DNA from 2 places in the Sporosarcina sp. FSL W7-1283 genome. Region 1 is predicted to be linked to the other one. Evidence: riboswitches for the same ligand, from Rfam matches in the RefSeq annotation. Region 1 holds a riboswitch; the other holds the start of a gene.

Region 1 (3,213 bases):
TTTGACATCTGCATCTCCGAACGGTTGAAAATGGATAACTCGATTGTTTTTGTCGAATTCTAAGTAATAGCCATTATGCTGAATATTTTTTGATTGTTTCAATGTGATTTCGATAGGATCACCCATCATTAAATCGACGAGTATATGAATTAATTTCTTTTCGTCATAACATCTAGTCTCCCGATTCGATACATGCGAAGAGTCACAGCTGCTGCATGGTCTAAACTTTCTTGATGACATAAAATATGCACCTCCTTCTCTCTTAGTGTATGTCGAAAAACGTGAGAGAACTGTGCCGTTTCATTTGATGAATTCAACGGCAAGGAGGTGCAACTGAATGTACGCTTGCTCTACCAATTAACCATGCAGAAAATCAAGAAATAACTCTATTAATCCATTACCAATCCGCCATCCACAACAAGATTTTGTCCTGCGATGGCACGGCTGGAAGGAGAAGCGAAGAAAACAACCACATCGGCTACTTCTTCTGGAGTGACGACTCGCCCAATCGGTGTATTGGCTTTAATGATATCGAACACAGCATCCGGTGTAGCAGCGCTAGCATCTGTTTTTAGTAAAAGCCCACCTGACACCATATTGACGGTGATACCATCTGGTCCTAACTCTTTTGCCATGCTTCGCGTCATACCGAGCAAAGCGGCCTTACTCGTATTGTAATCGTGATAAGGCACGACAGGATTCTGCACCAAGTTTGTACCGATATTGATGATTCGACCAAACTGCAATCGTGTCATACCTTCCCGAGCTGCTTGAAGTGTATTCAGCGTTGCCCCCACAGAACCTTCCAACTGTTTATGATAATCCTGCCATTCAATTGCATCCAACTGTTTCCGATCATCGCCGTTGAATGAAAAGTCGATTAATGCATTATTGACGATTGTCGTAATTGGTTGTCCGAAATGACGGTTAGCCTGTTCTACTAATAACTGCAGATCATCTAGATTCCGCACATCTGCCCGCAGTGCAATTGCTCGGTCACTGCCAATTTCATTCACAACTTGCTGAGCTTTATCACTATTTTTAAAGTAATTCACGACAACTTTTGAACCTGCTTCGCCAAATGCCTTCGCAGTTGCCGCGCCCAATCCTCTGCTTGCACCTGTCACCAATACTACTTGATCTTTCAATTCCAATCCATCCAGCTCCTTTTTTCATAGGTTTATACAAAAAAAGACCACTGAAAGTTAGCGGCCGCTGAAAAGAATGCCACTTCCCTCCGTCGGTATCAACCGAATCAGGTTCAAAGGGTCGGAGTTTTCTCCTCTCAGCCAATTGGCACCCCCAGTGATTTTGTTATGTATGTGTCTGTGAAGTATAGCATTAGGGACATTTTAATACTATGAATTACCATTCTTTTTCATAGTTTCATGCAAATATCTGAATCATTTGTTAAAATAAAATAAGGGTGAAGCACTGGCAAAGAACAGGAGGAGAAACGTATGAAAACGATCTACTCAACAAATTTGCAAGCGGTTTCAAATATTGAAGACGGAGCAACGTTAATGGTTGGCGGATTTGGACTGGTTGGGATACCAGAGCAGCTGATTCTGGCATTGGTAGAAATTGAAGTGAAAGATTTAACAATCATATCAAATAATTGTGGCGTGGATTATTGGGGACTTGGCTTGTTGCTGCAAAAGAAGCAGATCAAGAAAATGATTGGATCGTATGTTGGGGAGAATAAGGAATTTGAACGCCAGGTATTGGCAGGGGAAATTGAAGTCGAGCTGACACCGCAAGGAACGTTGGCTGAAAAGATACGTGCAGGCGGCGCGGGGATACCGGCTTTCTATACGCCTGCTGGAGTCGGGACACAGATTGCAGAAGGAAAGGAAGAGCGGGTCTTTGATGGCAAGGAGTACTTATTGGAGGAAGCTTTGCGTGCGGATTTCGCATTGATTCGGGCAGCGAAAGCCGATCGTTTGGGAAACTTGATCTACAATAAAACGGCGCAAAATTTTAACCCACTTATGGCGGCGGCAGCTAAATTTACAATTGCTGAGGCGGAAGAGATTGTAGATGTTGGAGCACTAGATCCTGCTCACATCCATACCCCAAGCATTTATGTGCAAGGCTTAATACAGGCAAAACAAGAAAAACGAATTGAGCGGCTGACGACTCGGCAGAAAGGGGAGGGAGCTAAATGAAACCAATTCATTTTAGAGAGCGTATTGCGAAAAGGGCAGAGCAGGAAATTAAAGACGGCGACTATGTCAATTTAGGCATTGGAATGCCAACACTTGTAGCGAACTATATTTCAGCTGATAAAACAGTCATTTTGCAGTCGGAAAATGGATTATTGGGCATTGGGCCGTATCCTTTAGAAGAAGATGTCGACCCTGATTTGATCAATGCTGGAAAAGAAACGGTCACAACGGTTCCCGGCTCTGCTTTCTTCTCGAGTGCCGAATCATTTGCGATGATTCGCGGCGGCCATGTGGATGTCGCGATTTTAGGGGCAATGGAAGTGTCTGAAACAGGAGACTTGGCCAATTGGATGATTCCAGGGAAAGTGATCAAAGGGATGGGTGGCGCGATGGATTTGGTTCATGGTGCCAAAAAAGTGATCATCATAATGGAACATGTTTCTAAAAGCGGTGAACCGAAGATTAAAAAGCGCTGTACTCTGCCGCTAACAGGAAAAGAAGTCGTGGATAAGATTATTACCGAACGAGCTTTAATTGAAGTGACTCCAAAAGGTTTAGTGCTGAAAGAAGTATTTGACGGCTTTACGGCAGAGGAAGTTATTGAATCAACGGAAGCTGATTTGATTCGGAGAGAAAATTGAATAGGATGATAAGTGCTCTGTCTAATTTAGGCAGAGTTCTTTTATGGAAATAAGAAGGAGATTGTGTCAATCGACTGCCGATAATCAATAAATAACAGTAGCCGCTCGTAAAGCCCAGCTTTGTGATCATAAGTCTTGCTTTGCCGCTCATAAAAACTTGCTCTGTGCTCATACGTCCCGTCGTCTCGCTCATAAGCCCTTTGCTTAAGCTCATACCCGCCATGACTAGCCGCTCATTAACCAACAACGCAATTCCCATAAGATAATGCTACAATACATAACAACACTGCATCGAGGTGAACGACAAATGAAAATATTGCTCCTTATAAAAGACCCATTAGAAGCACAAGGCCTAAAATGGCTGCTGACATCACAATGGAACGACGTGGCGGTCGAAATAACAG
Region 2 (3,213 bases), 2.6 Mb from region 1:
GGCCAATTAATCGCATCGACGAATGAAATGAGTGCCAGCACTCGTCATTTATTAGATGAAATCAATAATGTGGCCGAAACTGTGTCTACACAAAGTGAAGAATTGACTCAATCAGCAAATGAAGTAAAAGCAGGCACGGCCCAAATTGCCATAACGATGGAAGACTTAGCAAACGGCACAGAGTCTCAAGCCGATAACGCCACGATTTTATCATCCTCCATGGAAACTTTCGTAGCAAAAGTGATGGAAGCCAATGAAAATGGTATGCATGTACAAAAATCTTCCACTTCGGTTCTTGAGATGACGAACCAAGGAAGTGAATTGATGAATTCTTCCTCCAAGCAAATGGCTGTGATTGATCAAATCGTTCACGATGCCGTTGTTAAAGTAGAAGGATTGGATCAGCACACGCAAGAAATCTCTGAACTAGTTTCTGTCATTCAAGACATTGCGGGCCAGACGAATTTATTGGCATTGAATGCCGCAATTGAGGCTGCGCGAGCTGGCGAGCATGGGAAAGGCTTCGCAGTCGTAGCGGATGAAGTGAGAAAACTTGCAGAGCAATCTTCTTCATCTGTCACAAACATTACAGATATCGTCAACCGCATTCAAAATGAATCCAGAACAGTAACAGATTCACTGCAGCACGGGTATAAAGAAGTCGAAGAAGGAACAAGCCAAATTAAACAAACGGGTGAAACATTCGATAAAATCAGTACAGCTGTTACAGAAATGGCGAATCGAATTCACAGTATAGCTGAAGACTTAAACGACATTTCAGCAAATGGCCAGGAAATGCGCAGTTCTATAGAAGAAATTGCAGCAATCACCGAGCAATCTGCAGCCGGGGTAGAAGAAACGTCTGCCTCATCCGAACAAGCAAGCAGCGCCATGGAGGAAGTCGCTAATAACTCCAATGATTTAGCAAAGCTAGCAGAGGAATTGAATCTACTGATGCAGCGATTCAAACTCTAAAATCACATATCTTTCAAACACACCAATAAAAGCGTCTTCTCTAATTACAGAGTAGACGCTTTTTGAATAACAATAACACAGCTACAAATTCGCACTTTTTAACATGTAGTCTATCGCGCCTCAGGTTGCCAGATAAATTAGACTGTTGTATACTATGACTGCTTACATAATTGTCCGTACGGGTGCTTGAGTGAATCAGGCTGAGATAGCAGATAAAACCACTGCTGACCGTTAATCTGATCTGGGTAATGCCAGCGTAGAGAGCGTTCGAAGGGAATATCCGGGACCTGCATGTCCCCTCCTCGGCTGTCTGCTCTTTCAGACGGCTTTTTTGTATAGGCAAAAAAAGAAGGAGTGGGATCTATTGAAAAGATTGAAATTCACAGATTTATTGATCACGATTATGATCGGGGTCGTTTTCGGAATCCTTATGAAGTTCTGGGATGATCTGTATACCGTTGTAAAGCCGATCCTGCCAGTTGCACGTCAGCTAATTTATGGAATGTGGTTCATGGTCGGTCCATTTGCTTATCTGCTCATCCGTAAACCCGGTACAGCGCTGATCGCAAGTATTGCAGGGGCTAGTTTATCCGCATTTGCCGGGCATGGCATTGAAGTATTAATCTATGGTTTTGTACAGGGACTTGCAGCAGAATTGCTGTTTGCAGCGTTCCGTTATAAACGCTTCTCAATGGCAGTTGCTGGATTAGCAGGCGTCGCTTCATGCCTCGGCAGCTTTACGCTCGATTTGTTCTATGGTTATGCAGCACTTGAAACGTGGGCACTTATTGTAAAATACGGACTACGTGCGATCAGTGCATTCATCTTCACTGGGATTTTCGCCGTGCTGATCGTCCGGGCACTAGAAGCAACCGGTGTTACGTCTCTAATTCGTCCAGTTGATAAAAAAGAATACACTATGCTGGATCGGTAAATTTTGATGAATTATTCGAATAGATATGCCATCAATCTAACCAATCTGCGTTTGAAATTTCCTGGAGAGGATTCCTTGATCTTCAAGGATCTCTCCTTTTCGGTTCAGCCAGGTGAAAAAGTACTCATGCTCGGACCAAGCGGCTGTGGAAAATCGACATTGCTGCAAGTACTCAGTGGAATCGTTCCGAACTCCATTGAGTTGCCAATGAAAGCCGATGAAATCAATTTGCCCGACTCATGGGGCTTCGTCTTTCAAGATCCCGATACGCAGTTCTGTATGTCATATGTCGATGAAGAGCTCGCATTTGTACTGGAAAACCTGAACATACCGCGCAGCGATATGGCACCTTTGATAGAAGAGGCGCTAAAACGCGTCGATCTACATTTGGAAAACTTACACACACCGATCCTTGAACTATCTCAAGGGATGAAACAACGGCTTGCACTTGCTTCCGTACTTCTGCTAAAGCCCGATGTTCTGTTTCTCGACGAACCTTCCGCATTACTTGATCCCGAAGGCACCGAACAAATCTGGTCATCTATTAAACAAGCAACTGCTGATAAGACCGTAATTATTGTTGAGCATAAAATTGACTTGATTGCAGACTGGGTAGACCGTGTTGTCTTGTTTAATGACCATGGAATTATTCTAGCGGACGACTCTCCTTTCACCATTTTCAAGCACTATCAAGAAGAATTGAAACGCTACGGTATTTGGTATCCAAGTGTGTGGGATGAGTATAAGGAATCTGAGTCTTTTAAATCGATGATGCATGAACGTGAACAAGTTTCCTCATTTGAAAAGATCCTTCTCAACGACTTTCATGGTTTTCGTGGCACTGCCCCGAAAATCTTTGCAAAGAAAGCAGTGGCTAAAACAGGTGACTGGATTGCGATCACGGGTGAAAATGGTTCAGGAAAAAGTACGCTGCTTCTTACTCTTATGCAATTATTACGCACTGAAGGCATCTATAAAGTGAATGGTGAACGCGTTATTCAGAAGAAAAGGAAAAAGCAGTTGCCTAAAGGACTCTCGCTCGTCTTTCAAAATCCAGAACTGCAATTTGTGACGAATTCGATAGCTGAAGAATTAACGGTCTCTCTGCATAAAATGAGCAAACCTCAAGCAGTGAACTATGCGGCAGATTTAATGCAACTCTTTAATTTACCGAATTCAGGCACACGGCATCCTTATCAGCTTTCCACGGGCCAAAAGCGTCGTTTAAGTGTGGCCACTGCCTTGACTCCGCAAACGGATATTTTGCTTTTGGATGAACCTACTTTTGGTCAAGATGCACGCAA

Evidence for each region. Region 1 has a riboswitch for thiamine pyrophosphate ahead of MKY93_RS03855 (3-oxoacyl-ACP reductase). Riboswitches for the same ligand answer to the same signal wherever they lie in the genome.
Region 2: another riboswitch for thiamine pyrophosphate. It lies ahead of MKY93_RS17670 (ECF transporter S component); the one in region 1 lies ahead of MKY93_RS03855 (3-oxoacyl-ACP reductase).

What each region holds. Positions count from the first base shown of each region.
Region 1 is NZ_JBBOOL010000001.1:816,563-819,775, forward strand. It holds gene MKY93_RS03850 (hypothetical protein) at 1-240, opposite strand, end outside; gene MKY93_RS03855 (3-oxoacyl-ACP reductase) at 390-1,154, opposite strand; TPP riboswitch at 1,216-1,314, opposite strand; gene MKY93_RS03860 (CoA transferase subunit A) at 1,461-2,168, shown strand; gene MKY93_RS03865 (CoA transferase subunit B) at 2,165-2,809, shown strand; gene MKY93_RS03870 (hypothetical protein) at 2,766-3,068, opposite strand; gene MKY93_RS03875 (helix-turn-helix transcriptional regulator) at 3,117-3,213, shown strand, end outside.
Region 2 is NZ_JBBOOL010000001.1:3,369,377-3,372,589, forward strand. It holds gene MKY93_RS17665 (methyl-accepting chemotaxis protein) at 1-975, shown strand, start outside; TPP riboswitch at 1,144-1,255, shown strand; gene MKY93_RS17670 (ECF transporter S component) at 1,340-1,909, shown strand; gene MKY93_RS17675 (ABC transporter ATP-binding protein) at 1,916-3,213, shown strand, end outside.